DNA from 2 places in the Shinella agrisoli genome. Region 2 is predicted to be linked to the other one. Evidence: riboswitches for the same ligand, from Rfam matches in the RefSeq annotation. Region 2 holds a riboswitch; the other holds the start of a gene.

Evidence for each region. A riboswitch is a leader RNA that binds a small molecule or an ion and turns the genes downstream of it on or off. The one in region 2 is predicted to bind S-adenosylmethionine.
Region 1: linked by a shared signal. The riboswitch ahead of metA (homoserine O-acetyltransferase MetA) and the one ahead of ACIIOY_RS10245 (O-succinylhomoserine sulfhydrylase) in region 2 are both predicted to bind S-adenosylmethionine.

Annotation. Positions count from the first base shown of each region.
Region 1 covers NZ_JBJIEP010000037.1:22,876-29,874, forward strand. The annotation lists gene ACIIOY_RS25280 (methyl-accepting chemotaxis protein) at 1-878, opposite strand, end outside; gene ACIIOY_RS25285 (aldose epimerase family protein) at 1,023-2,039, opposite strand; gene ACIIOY_RS25290 (GNAT family N-acetyltransferase) at 2,139-2,591, opposite strand; gene metA (homoserine O-acetyltransferase MetA) at 2,594-3,517, opposite strand; SAM riboswitch at 3,576-3,653, opposite strand; gene ACIIOY_RS25300 (hypothetical protein) at 3,758-3,988, opposite strand; gene ACIIOY_RS25305 (ABC-F family ATP-binding cassette domain-containing protein) at 4,131-5,954, opposite strand; gene ACIIOY_RS25310 (thiamine diphosphokinase) at 5,958-6,623, opposite strand.
Region 2 covers NZ_JBJIEP010000008.1:19,946-26,944, reverse strand. The annotation lists gene ACIIOY_RS10270 (GcrA family cell cycle regulator) at 1-67, opposite strand, end outside; gene ACIIOY_RS10265 (aspartate aminotransferase family protein) at 493-1,683, shown strand; gene argF (ornithine carbamoyltransferase) at 1,715-2,626, shown strand; gene ACIIOY_RS10255 (Hsp33 family molecular chaperone) at 2,822-3,814, shown strand; gene apaG (Co2+/Mg2+ efflux facilitator ApaG/CorD) at 3,839-4,231, opposite strand; gene ACIIOY_RS10245 (O-succinylhomoserine sulfhydrylase) at 4,356-5,540, opposite strand; SAM riboswitch at 5,584-5,662, opposite strand; gene ACIIOY_RS10240 (2'-deoxycytidine 5'-triphosphate deaminase) at 5,742-6,848, shown strand.

The sequences.
Region 1 (6,999 bases), on a different contig from region 2:
TCGCCGGCAGCGGCGGCGGCGACGATCGTGCTGATGTTCGATTGCAGGTCCCTGCTCTGGGCCTGCAGGGCGGCCTCCTGCGCCTCCATCTCGCGCATCTGCATCTCGTTGGCGCGGAAGACGTCGAGCGTGCGCGCCATGGCGCCGATCTCGTCCTTGCGCTCGGTGTAGGGGATGGCGTCGTCGAGCTTGCCGGCGGCAAGGTTGGACATCACGCTGGTCAGGCGCTGGATCGGGCGCACGATGCCGTTGCGGGCAAGGAACATGCTGAGCAGCATGCCCGCGACGATGCAGACGAAGGCGGTGGCGAGCAGTACGACCTGCGTCGTCGTCGAGCGGGAGATGGCGACGGCACGCGACCCCGAAAGCGTCTCGGCGGAATAGGTCGTGTATTCCTTGAGTGCGGCGGTGACGGCCTTCTGGCCTTCCAGCGCCTTGTCGAGCGCGGCGAGGATCGCGGCGCGGTCCCCGCCCTTCTGCGCGGCGACGGCGACCATGGCGCGGATGTCCTCGAAGTAGGGCGTCATGGCGGCGCGGACGCCGTCGAGCAGCTTTTCCTCGTTGGCATCGGCGGTCGAGGCGATCTTCGGCAGGCGGTCGAGCATTTCCTTGGCGCGCTTTTCCGTTTCGGCGGCAAAGTCCGCCGCCTTTTCCGGCGCCATGGCGAGCTGGTAGGTCATGCGGCTGATGGCGATGACGTCGATGCGCAGGTCCATGGCTTCGCGGGCCACCTCCTCGCGCGCGCCGGTATCGGACAGCGCCGCGCCGAGCGAGACGAGGCCGCGGCTGCCGACGGCGGCGATGGTGCCGGCGGCGATGCCCATCAGGAGAACGAGAAGGCCGACTTTCCGGGAAATGGAGAGATCCGAGATTTTCATGGGCAGGTCCCTCGGGCGACCGGCGCTGTCCTGGCGCGTTCAAGCCCGCACAACCCGGCATCATCCCGGGTCCGTCAGGCCGTTTTCCGCTACAAAGGTTTCGATTTTATTGCGCTGCGAGACGAGCTTTGGCGAGGCCGCCGGTCAGCCTCTGCGGAAGGCGTAGTCCGTCTCCTGCCGCAGCACCTCGCCGGGCCTGAGGACGGCGTTGGGGAAACCGGCATGGTTGACCGCATCCGGCCAGATCTGGGTCTCCAGGCACAAGCCGGCGAAGGCGCCGTAGCTGCGGCCGCCGAGCCCCGCAACGGGCGGGTGGACCTTGGAGCCGGTATAAAGCTGGACGCCCGGTTCCGTCGTCGACACGTTCAGCGAGAGGCCCGAAACGGGGCTGCGCACCTCGGCCACGGAGCGTTTCGCCCGCCTTTCCGGCGAGAGGCAGAAATTGTGGTCGAAGGCGACGCCGCCCGCTTGCGTCTGCCGGCGCAGCGGCGTCCAGTCGCGAAGGTCGAAGGGCGTGCCGGCGACCGGGCGGATCTCGCCGGTGGGGATCAGGTTCTCGTCGACGGGCAGGTAATGCTCGGCCTCAAGGCGGATCTCGTGGCCGAGGGCATCGGCGCCGCCATCAAGGTTGAAATAGCTGTGCTGGCACAGATTGGCCGGCGTCGGCGCGTCGGCGGTCGCCTCGTAGACGACGGAGAGCACGCCGTCGCCGGGCAGCCGGTAGGTGCAGGTGATGGCGCAGTTGCCGGGATAGCCGGCGCGGCCGGCGGGATCCGTCAGCGCCAGGGCGACGAAGTCGCTGCCCTGGTCCGCGATCCGCCAGTTCTGCCGGCCGGTGCCGTCGCCGCCGCCGTGCAGGTGCGTGACGCCGCCCTCGTTGCATTCGAGCTGGTAGTCGGTGCCGTCGATGGAGAAGCGCCCGCCGCCGATGCGGTTGGCGCAGCGGCCCGGCGTCGCGCCGAAATAGGGGGAGTGCTCCAGGTAGGAGGCGAGATCCTCGAAGCCGAGCACCAGCGGCGCGTCGTGCCCCTGAAGCCGCAGGTCCTGGATGACCGCACCCCAGGTCAGCACATGGGCGGTCAGCCCGCCGCCGGTGATCGTGATGCGCTCGACCGCCTCGCCCGAAGCCAGGCGACCGAAGATTTCATTTCCTGCACCCACGCTTGCGTCTCCTCCGCCGGCTGCTCCCCACGGGCGGCAACCTGCTGCAATTCCATTCGGCCTGCAACCCAAAAAAGTCATACTTTTTGCAAATCCCGCTCAGGGGGTTTTCTGGTAGATGATGAAGGGCGTCTTGTCGGCGATGCGGTCGTAGAGGCGGCGCGCGGTCGCGTTGGTCTCCTGCGTCATCCAGTAGACCTTCGGCGCGCCCGCTTCCTGCGCCTTGGCGTAGACGCCCTCGATGAGCGCCCGGCCGACGCCCGTGCCGCGCACCTCGGGATCGGCATAGAGATCCTGCAGGTAGCAGATATTGCCGAGCGTCCAGCAGGAGCGGTGGAAGAGGTAGTGGGCGAGGCCGACCGGCTTGCCGTCGAGCGTGGCGAGGAGGCCGCGGAACTCCCCTTCCGCCGCCTCGCCCGTCAGCCGGGCGAAGGTGGTCGAAAAGATCTCTTCCGGCAGCACCGTCTCGTAGAAGGCGAGATAGGCGATCCACAGGCGCCGCCATTCGCCTTCGTCGTCACTGTGCAGAGGGCGGATGACGAGGCGGCTCATGCTCAGGCTCCCGTTCCGATCTTTTCCAGGTCATAGGGCGTAGTCTGATAGATCTCGTTGATCCAGTTGCCGAAGAGCAGGTGCGCATGGCCGCGCCAGCGGTTCTGCGGCGGCAGCGACGGATCGTTGTGCGGAAAATAGTTCTTCGGCAGCTTGATCGGCACCCCGGCCGAGACGTCGCGGAAATATTCGTCGGCAAGCGAGGTGGAATCGTATTCCACGTGGTTGAAGATGTAGAGCCGGTTGCCGGCCTTCTCCTCGACGAGGCACACGCCCGTCTCGTCGGAATCGAGCAGGATCTCGAGCCCCGGCACGTTGCGGATGTCCTCGGCGCGGATCTCCGTCCAGCGCGAGACGGGCACCTCGAAATTGTCGGAAAAGCCGTTGAGGTAGACCGAAGAGGGCTTGCGGTTGTTGTGGCGGTAGACGCCGAAGGCCTTTTCCTCCAGCGTGTGCTTCGGCACGCCGTGGAAATGGTAGATCGCCGCCATCGCGCCCCAGCAGACGTTCAGGGTCGAGTGCACGTTGGTCGTCGTCCAGTCGAAGATCTGCTTCATCTCGTCCCAGTAGGTGACGTCCTCGAAGTCAAGCGTCTCCACCGGGGCACCGGTGATGATGAAGCCGTCGAACTTGCGGTGGCGCACCTCCTCCCACGTGTCGTAGAAGGCGAGCAGGTGGTCTTCCGATGTGTTCTTGGCGCGGTGGCCGCCGACGCGCACCAGCGACAGCTCCACCTGGAGCGGCGTCGCGCCGACGAGGCGGGCCATCTGCACTTCCGTCTTGATCTTGTTCGGCATGAGGTTGAGCAGCCCGATCTGCAGCGGGCGGATATCCTGCCGGATCGCCACCGTTTCGGTCATCACCCTGACGCCCTCGTGGACGAGGGTTTCGAAGGCGGGGAGCGTATCGGGAATCTTGATGGGCATGTCTCACTCGATCGAAAAACAAAACCGGCCGCAACGATGTCGCAACCGGTCCACGGAAGGTCTGCCTTTCGCGGCCCTTTAGCGACTTGTTTAACGTGGCTGCAAGCCGGCCGGCCAAATCACCACGGACGCCTTAGATAACGCCACTCCGCCCGCGAATCAATCCGCCCGCGAACGAGGCGCCGAGGCCCGGATGCGGCAAGCATCCGGGCCTCGGCCTTTCCTGAAGAGGAGCACGGCTCAGTAGTGGCTGTAGTGCTTCTTCCTGATGATGATCTTCGCGCCGTAGTGGCCGCCGTGATGCTTCCAGCGCTTGACGAAGCGGTACGGCTTGTAGCTGTGGTGCTTGTAAGCGTAGCTCTTGTAGCCGTAGTGCTTGTGGCCGTAGCCGTAGTGACCGGCCTGGGACGGAGCGGCGAAGGAAACGGCGGCGACGGCAGCGACGACGGCGGACATGATGAACTTGCGCATGGGACTCTCCTGATCTCTTTCGGGTTGCAGGATGAGTTCCTCTCATCCAGTGACCCGACTGTCCCATATCGCCGGGGCCGGCGCTGTTCCGGAGGGAACAGGGCCATGACGACGAAGAGGGCGGCGATCGCCTCAAGGGCGCTCAGCCCTCCAGTTCCTCCCGCAGCATTTCCAGCTCAAGCCATTCCTCTTCCATATTCGTCAGCCTGTCGCGCAGCTTCTCCATCTCGGCGGCGAGCGTGTTGAAGGCCGCCGGATCCTTGCTGAAGAGGGCGGGGTCGGCCATCTTCGCCTCGCGGGCGGCGATCTCCTTCCCGATCTTCTCCATCTCCTTCGGCAGGTTTTCGAGCGCGAATTTCTGCTTGTAGGAGAGCTTTGCCTTGCCCTTGCCTTCCGCGGGCGCGGCCGGCGCCTCCGGCGCCTTCGCCTTCCCGGCCTTTTCCGCCCTGCGCTTCTCCTCGGCCCTGCCGCGGCGCTGCGCCATCATGTCGGTATAGCCGCCGGCATATTCGATCCAACGGCCGTCCGGGCTTTCCGGGTCGGCGGGCGCGATGGTCGAGGTGACGGTGCGGTCGAGGAAGTCGCGGTCGTGGCTGACGAGCAGCACCGTGCCGGCAAAGCCGGCGACGATCTCCTGGAGGAGGTCGAGCGTCTCGATGTCGAGGTCGTTGGTCGGCTCGTCGAGGATGAGGAGGTTCGTCGGCCGCGAGAGGATGCGCGCCAGCATCAGCCGGGCGCGCTCGCCGCCAGAAAGGTTGCGAATCGGCGTGCGGGCCTGCTCCGGCTGGAAGAGGAATTCCTTCATGTAGCCGGTGACATGGCGCTGCTCGCCGTTGACCAGCAGCGTCTCGCCGCGCCCGTCCGTCAGGTAGTGGGCGAGCGTGTCGTCGAGGTCGAGATCCTCGCGGCGCTGGTCGAGCGTGGCGATCTCCAGGTTCGTGCCGAGCTTCACCGTGCCGCTGTCGGGCGCGAGCTGGCCCGTCAGCATCTTCAGGAGCGTGGTCTTGCCCGCGCCGTTCGGGCCGACGAGGCCGATGCAATCGCCGCGGTGCACGCGGATCGAGAAGGGGGCGACGATGGTGCGCTCGCCGTAGCTCTTGGTGATCTTCTCCGCCTCGATGACCAGCTTGCCGGATTCCTGCGCGTCGGAGGCGCTGGCCTGCACGCTGCCCTGCGGGCCCTTGTGGCCGCGGTGGCGGGCGCGCATGTCCTGCAATTCGCCGAGGCGGCGCATGTTGCGCTTGCGGCGCGCGGTGACGCCGTAGCGCAGCCAGTGCTCCTCGCGCTCGATCGCCTTGCCGAGCTTGTGCTGCTCCAGTTCCTCGGCCTCCAGCACCTCGTCGCGCCAGGCCTCGAAATAGGCAAAGCCGCGGTTCAGCCGGCGCGACTGGCCGCGGTCGAGCCAGACGGTAGCGTTCGAGACCTTCTCCAGGAAGCGCCGGTCGTGCGAGATGACGACGAGGGCCGAGCGGGTCGATTGCAATTCGCCTTCCAGCCATTCGATGGTGGGCAGGTCGAGGTGGTTGGTCGGCTCGTCGAGGAGGAGGATGTCCGGCTCCGGCGCCATCACGCGGGCGAGCGCCGCCCGGCGCGCCTCGCCGCCCGAAAGCGCCTTCGGATCCTCAGCGCCGGAAAGGCCGAGATGTTCCAGGAGATAGGTGACGCGGTAGGGGTCGTCGGAGGGGCCGAGGCCGGCTTCCGCATAGGCGGCGACCGTGTCGTAGCCGTCGAAATCCGGCGCCTGGTGCAGGCAGCGGATCGTCGCGGACGGATGGCGGAAGACCTCGCCGGACTGCGCCTCGGCAAGGCCGGCGGCGATCTTCATCAGCGTCGACTTGCCCGAGCCGTTGCGGCCGACGAGGCATATGCGGTCGCCCGGCTCGACCTGCAGGCTCGCGCCGGCAAGCAGCGGCGTGCCGCCGAAGCTCAAGGATATGTCGTCGAGTTTGAGGATGGGCGGTGCCAAGGGTCAGGCTCCTGAAAGATCGTAGGGGCGGGCGATGAGGATCGCGCGGCCGGAGGCGAGCGAAAGGCGGACCGGCCCTTCCGCGACGTTGGAAATGGTGCGCGACGAGCCGAAGGGCAAGGAGAAGTCGGCGAGCGGATAGCGCACGTTGCCGATGAAGAGGCCGGCAAGCGGCGACAGGCCGAGGATCGAGAAGAGGCTGCCCCTCGGCAGGTCGATCTCGCGGCTGCCGGGCAGGAGCGGCCAGGCCTCCTCCTCGCCGGACGTGAGCTTGACGGCAAAGCCCTCCTCCTCCAGGGAAACGGCGTGGATGAGATGCATCAGCGCATGGTCGCTGCGCTCGCCGCCGAGCGCGCCGGCCAGCAGGATCCTTCTGGCGCCGCGCTCGGTCGCGACCGAGACGGCGAGCGCGCCGTCCGTCTCGTTCTTGGCGGCGGGATAGGGCTGGCGCTCGATCTGCGGCCAGGCGGCAATGAGCTCCGCAGGCGTGGAATCGAAGTCGCCGACCCAGATTTCCGGCGTGACGCCGAGCCCCGCCGCATGCCGCATGCCGCTATCGGCCGCGATGAAGCGCGCGCCGGCCATATCCGCGTGAAGGCGCGGCGTGGCCGTGAGCGTGCCGCCCAGGAGGACGACGAATGTCTGGTCTGTGGAGGCCGGCTGGGTCATGGCCGATGCCCTTAGCGCATGTTTCGGCGAAAGGGAAAGATTTTGGCGGGCGGCAAGCGCCAGCACGGCGATCCACGCGGCATTTGCGCCCGTGGGTTTGTCGAAGAGCATTCGGACGGGGCGCTGCAAGCCGCCTCATCAGAGCATGTTAAGGTTGGCGCCTTCCGGCGCCCCGTTCGGCGGTTCGTGCCCGCGACTTCGGCCCCTCTGCAAGGGCTAGGGCAGTTTTGCTGGAAAACGAGGGTTTTCCGGGTGGGTGGATCCTCGGGTCAAGCCCGAGGATGACGACAGAAGAGGGGCGCGGAGGGCTATCGCAGCGGTTCCGCATGCCGCGCCGTCCGATAGGCCGGAAGCCTCCTCCTCCCCTCCGTCATCC
Region 2 (6,999 bases):
GGCTCGCGCTCAGGCCCTCGCTCCAGAGCTTCTTGAGTTTCTCGACGCGCTCGTCTGTCCAGTTCATGCTCTCGTCTCCGTTCGGCGCTCGCAATGCGGGAATCCCTCATCGCGTTCCGGACGGGTCCGGAACTGAACGCCCTAACTCTTTTGGTGACTAGTTCCGCCGCATGCAGCCTAGTAATTGGCCTTTAACCTAGAGTCCGGGGGACTCCGTGACAAGAGTCGCCCGAATCGAGGCGAATCGATTTCGGAGTTTTCCCCAACTTGCTGGTCGGGTGTGACTCGATAGCGACACCTTCCACGCGTGCCGTGAATCCTCACCTTGCGGGAGGTTCAGCCGCATTTCGGCTTGCGATTTTGTTGACATCCCGGGGTGAAATGCCGATAGTGCCGGCATGCCGCCGAAAGGCGGCTTTTGATTTTTCTGATGCCCGGAAAAGTCAAGCCGCAGACACGTTTTTCCGCATCTCTTTTCGGAGGATCCGCGCCATGGCCGATGCCGCGCCGCTCTATGAAACCTATATGCGTGCCCCGCTCCGGTTCACGCGCGGGGAGGGCGTGTGGCTGATTGCCGAAGATGGCGAGCGATATCTCGATTTCGCCGCGGGCGTCGCCGTCAATTCGTTGGGCCACGCCCATCCGCATCTTGTCGCCGCGCTGAAGGACCAGGCCGACAAGGTCTGGCACCTGTCGAACCTCTACGAAGTCCCCGGCCAGGAAAGCCTCGGCCGCAGGCTGGCCGAAGCCACCTTCGCCGACAAGGTGTTCTTCACCAATTCGGGTGCCGAGGCGCTGGAATGCGCGATCAAGACGGCGCGGCGCTATCATTTCGCCAAGGGCCATGCCGGCAAGTACCATATCATCACGTTCGAAGGCGCCTTCCACGGCCGCACGATCGCGACCATCGCGGCGGGCGGGCAGGAGAAGTATCTCGAAGGCTTCGGCCCCAAGGCCCCCGGTTTCCTCCAGGTCCCCTTCGGCGACATCACCGCCGTCAAGGATGCGATCACCGAGGAAACGGCGGCGATCCTGATCGAGCCGGTTCAGGGTGAAGGCGGCATCCGCCCGGTTCCGAAGGAGTTCATGCAGGAGTTGCGCCAGCTGTGCGACGAGTACGGGCTGCTGCTCGTGCTCGACGAGGTGCAGTCCGGCGTCGGCCGCACCGGCCGCCTCTTCGCCCATGAATGGTCCGGCATCACGCCGGACATCATGGCGGTCGCAAAGGGCATCGGCGGCGGCTTTCCGCTCGGCGCCTGCCTTGCCACCGCGGAAGCCGCATCCGGCATGGTCGCCGGCACGCACGGCTCCACCTACGGCGGCAATCCGCTCGCGATGGCCGTCGGCAACGCCGTGCTCGACGTCGTGCTCGAAGACGGCTTCCTCGACCATGTGCGCGCTGTCGCCCTCGTCTTCCGCCAGGGCCTCGCGGCGCTGAAGGACCGCTTCCCGGAGATCGTCGAGGAGATCCGCGGCGAGGGGCTGATGCTCGGCATCAAGGCGAAGATTCCGGCTGCCGACCTGCTGAAGGCTGTGCGCGCGGAAAGGCTGCTCGCCGTCCCGGCGGGCGACAACGTGCTGCGGCTGCTGCCGCCGCTGACGGTGACGGCGGAAGAAGCGCGCGAGGGGCTTGCGCGTATCGAGCGGGCAGCAGAGAAGCTCACGGCCGCCAAGGCCGCCTGAGCAAAGGGACCGGGGACAGACAGGACATACCATGGCCAAGCATTTTCTCGACCTTTCCGCCGTTTCGGAAAGCGATCTGCGCGTCATCATGGACGATGCGCACAAGCGCAAGGCGGCCAGCAAGGCCGGTACGGAAGAGCGGCCTCTCGCCGGCAAGATGCTGGCGATGATCTTCGAGAAGCCCTCCACGCGCACCCGCGTCTCCTTCGATGTCGGCATGCGCCAGCTCGGCGGCGAGACGCTGTTCCTGTCGGGCACCGAAATGCAGCTCGGCCGCGCCGAGACGATCGGCGACACGGCGAAGGTCCTGTCGCGCTACGTCGACGCCATCATGATCCGCACGACCGACCATGCGCGCCTGCTGGAGCTTGCCGAGCACGCCACCGTGCCGGTCATCAACGCGCTGACGGATCTCACCCACCCTTGCCAGATCATGGCCGACATCATGACCTTCGAGGAGCATCGCGGCTCCACGAAGGGCAAGACCTTCGCCTGGACGGGCGACGGCAACAACGTGCTGCACTCCTTCGTCGAGGGCTCCGCCCGTTTCGGCTATACGATGAGGATGGCGGTGCCGATGGGCTCGGAGCCCGACGACAAGATTTTGAACTGGGCGCGCGACAACGGCGGCGACATCCTGCTCGGTCACGACCCGGAAGCGATCGTGGACGGCGTCGATCTCGTCGTCACCGATACCTGGGTCTCCATGAACCAGGAACACCGCGCCCGCGGCCACAACATCTTCCAGCCCTACCAGGTCAACAAGCAGCTGATGGCGCGTGCCGACAGGAACGCCCTCTTCATGCACTGCCTGCCGGCCCATCGCGGCGAGGAGGTGACGGACGAGGTGATCGACGGCCCGCAGTCCGTCGTGTTCGACGAGGCGGAAAACCGCCTGCACGCGCAGAAGTCCATCCTCGCCTGGTGTTTCGGCGTCGTCTGACGCCGCCTTGAAAAACGGGGCTGCCCGCACGATCTAGGGGCCATCACGGGGCGCTGCAAGGCGCTTTTGCTGGCGCATGCCCGCCCGGTATGGAATGATCGGGCGGCAGGGAGCGCTGAATCACGGTAGAACGCTGTCGGACGCGGCCGGGCTGATCGCCCGCCGGCATCGCGGCGTGCAAGGAGCAGAATGACGATGGCTGAAAGTGCCCTGAAACTCGGTGAACCCGGCTTTGCCGGCGACGACCATGTCCTGCCGTTCCAGGTGGAAGGCCTCGATGTGCGCGGGCGCGCCGTGCAGCTCGGCCCGATGCTCGACGGCATCCTGGGCCGGCACGATTATCCCGCGCCGGTTGCGCGGCTGCTCGCCGAGGCGATCACGCTGACCGTGCTGCTCGGCACCTCGCTGAAGTTCGAGGGCAAGCTGATCGTCCAGACCAAGGGCGACGGCCCGGTCGACCTGCTCGTCGCCGATTTTTCCGCGCCGCAGGATGTGCGCGCCTATGCCCGCTTCGACCAGCCGGCGCTCGACGCCGCCGTCGCCGAAGGCAGGACCGAGCCGCACGAGCTGCTCGGCAAGGGCGTCCTCGCCTTCACCATCGACCAGGGCCCGCACACCCAGCGCTACCAGGGCATCGTCCCGCTTGACGGCCACACGCTGGAAGAGATCGCCGGCGTCTATTTCCGCCAGTCGGAGCAGATCCCGACCAAGGTGCGTCTCGGCGTCGCCGAGCTCTACGACCGCGACCCGGCCGGCAAGGCCCGCCATCGCTGGCGGGCGGGCGGCATGGTCGCGCAGTTCCTGCCGCAGGCGCCGGAACGCATGCGGCAGGCCGATCTTCCGGGCGGCGACGGCGAGGAAGTCGGCCACAAGATCGACGACGACGACAACTGGGCCGAAGCCAAGGCGATGGTCGAGACGATCGACGCCGACGAATTGACCGACCCCAATGTCGGCACCGAGCGCCTTCTGTACCGCCTCTTCCACGAGCGCGGCGTGCGCGTCTACCAGCCGCAGCAGGTCTTCGACCGCTGCTCCTGCTCGCGCGAGAAGCTGAAAAACGTTCTGGCCGGGCTCAGCGCGGAAGAGATCGCCGAGACGGCGGACGAGGAGAACGAGATCGCGGTCACCTGCGAATTCTGCTCGACCACCTACCGCTTCGAGGCGTCGGAAGTGCTGCCGCAGTAAAAAAGGGGCAGCCTTTCCGTCCCGTCAGTTCAAGACCCGCACCTGCCCCGGCGTATCCAGCGAGAAGGCGGGGATGGCGACGTCGAAGGCTTCGCCGTTCTCCGCTTCCATGCGATAGCGGCCGAACATGATGCCGGAAGGCGTTTCGAGCGGGCAGCCGGAGGAATATTCGTAGGTGTCGCCCGGGCGCAGCACCGGCTGCTCGCCGATGACGCCCGGCCCGTTGACCTCGTCGACCTGGCCGTTCTGGTCGGTGATGTGCCAGTAGCGCGTCATCAGCCGCACGGCGACGTCCGAATGGTTCGCGATGACCACCCGGTACCCCCAGACGTACCGGCTGTCCTCCGGATCGGACTGGTCGGCCAGATAGTAGGGCTCTACGGTCACTTCGATGTCGCGGGTCAGCGCACGATACATGGGCAAGCCTTGAACTGGTTATATTCAGCTATTCTACAGCAATGTGGCTTCGTCAAGAATATGCAAAGAAGGCGCCGGCCCCTCCGGCCGGCGCCTTCTCGTTGTTTACCTTAATGGCAGCGGCTCACGCGCCGATCTTGGAAAGCGCCCGCGCGAAGTCCTCGACGAGGTCGTCGCTGTCCTCGATGCCGGCGGAAAAGCGCACGGTGCCGGCCGAGATGCCGAGTTCGGCGCGCGCCTCGTCGGTCAGGTTCTTGTGCGTCGTCGTCGCCGGGTGGGTGATGAGGCTCTTGGTGTCGCCGAGGTTGTTGGAGATCTTCACGACCTCCAGCGCGTCCTGCAGCGCGAAGGCCGCCTCCTTGCCGCCCTTCAGCTCGAAGCAGACGAGCGTCGAGCCGCCCGTCATCTGCTTGGCGATGACGTCGGCCTGCGGATGGTCCTTGCGGCCCGGATAGATCACGCGGGCGACCTGATTCTCGCCGGCGAGGAAATCGGCGATGCGGCTCGCATTCTCCGTCTGCTGCTTTACGCGCAGCGGAAGGGTCTCGATGCCCTTCAGGAGCGTCCAGGCATTGAACGGCGACATGGCGGGGCCGGTGTGGCGGAAGTAGTCGTGCAGGTTCTCGTCGATCCACTCTTTGTCGGAAAGCACGATGCCGCCGAGGCAGCGGCCCTGGCCGTCGATGTGCTTGGTGGCGGAATAGACGACGACATGCGCGCCGAGCTCCAGCGGCTTCTGGAAGAGCGGCGTCGCGAAGACGTTGTCGACGACGACCTTGGCGCCGATCTGGTTGGCGAGTTTTGCAACGCCGGCGATGTCGATGACTTCCAGCGTCGGGTTGGTCGGGCTTTCGAGGAAGAAGACCCTGGTGTTCTTCCGGATCGCCTTTTCCCAGTTGGCGAGGTCGCGGCCGTCGACCAGCGTACACTCGATGCCGTATTTCGGCGCCAGCGTCTCGACCACCCAGCGGCAGGAGCCGAAGAGGGCGCGGGCGGCGACGATATGGTCGCCGGCCTTCAGCTGGCAGAGGATCGCGGCGGAAACGGCCGCCATGCCGGAGGCGGTGGCGCGGGCGTCCTCGGCGCCTTCCAGCATGCACATGCGCTTTTCGAACATGTCGTTGGTCGGGCTGCCGTAGCGGGCGTAGATGAAGCCGTTCGTCTCGCCCTTGAAACGGGCTTCCGCGGCTGCGGAGGTGTCATAGACGAACCCCTGCGTCAGAAAGATCGCTTCCGCGGTTTCGCCATGCTGGGAACGGGTGGTGCCGCCGTGGACGAGTTGGGTGGCCGGACGCCAGGACTTGCTCATGTGATCGTCGCCTTCAAACAAAAAAACCGGCCGCGAAAGCAGGCCGGTTCGATACCCGGCCTTTTTAGCTACTTGTTTAACGTGGCTGCAAGCCGGCCGGCCAAATCACCACGGGATAACCCTGCTATTACTGCGCGCCCGCGCTTGCGTCAATTGCCGGCATTTGGTTTTGTTCGGACCTTCTGACGGGACGGGACGATCATGGCTTCTGCGGCACGCAGCACGGGCATTCTGGCGGACCACGCCATTCGCGGCTTGTTCGAAAGCGGCAGGCTGAAGAGCGAGGCCGTGCTCGACGGCGACCAGATCCAGCCGGCGAGCCTGGACCTGCGCCTCGGCGCAAAGGCCTTCCGCGTGCGCGCGAGCTTCCTGCCGGGGCCGTCCCACCTCGTCGCCGACAAGCTCGACCGGCTGCAACTGCACGTCATCGACCTCACGCAGGGCGCGGTGCTGGAAACGGGCTGCGTCTACATCGTGCCGCTGATGGAAAGCCTCGACCTGCCGGCAGGGCTCGCCGCCTCGGCCAACCCGAAGAGCTCCACCGGCCGGCTCGACATCTTCACCCGCGTCATCACCGACCGCGCGCAGGAATTCGACAAGATCCCCGCCGGCTATTCCGGCCCGCTCTATCTCGAGATCTCGCCGCGCACCTTCCCCATCGTCGTGCGCCGCGGCTCGCGCCTCTCGCAGATCCGTTTCCGCAAGGGCAACGCCCTGCTCGGCGAAAGCGAGCTGCTGGCGCTCCATGCATCCGACACGCTGGTCGCCAGCGAGACGCCCAACGTCTCCGGCGGCGGCATCGCGCTTTCCATCGACCTCAAGGGCACCGGCCCGGACGGCCTCATCGGCTATCGCGGCAAGCACCACACCTCGGTCGTCGATGTCGACCGCAAGAACCAGCACGACATCTTCGATTTCTGGGAGCCGCTGTTCAGCCGCGGCCGCAACGAGCTGATCCTCGACCCGGACGAGTTCTACATCCTCGTCTCGCGCGAGGCCGTGCACGTGCCGCCGCTCTATGCGGCGGAGATGACGCCCTTCGATCCGCTCGTCGGCGAGTTCCGCGTGCACTATGCCGGCTTCTTCGATCCCGGCTTCGGCCATGCCCCGGCCGGCGGCTCGGGCAGCCGCGCCGTCCTGGAGGTGCGCAGCCACGAGGTGCCCTTCATCCTCGAGCACGGCCAGATCGTCGGCCGCCTCGTCTACGAGCACATGCTGGACGCGCCGGAAGGCCTCTACGGCTCCGGCCTCGGCTCCAACTACCAGGCGCAGGGCCTGAAGCTCTCCAAGCACTTCCGTGCCGGATAACGCCGTTCCCGCAACGGCTTACGATGGCCGGCCTTAGCCTCGGACGACGCTGCCCTCTCCCAGATATTTCTGCTTTACAAAAGAAATTAAACGTTTTTATTATGATATAAACGTTTAACCCCGGCCGAGTAGCCCAAACGTTGCCGCCGAC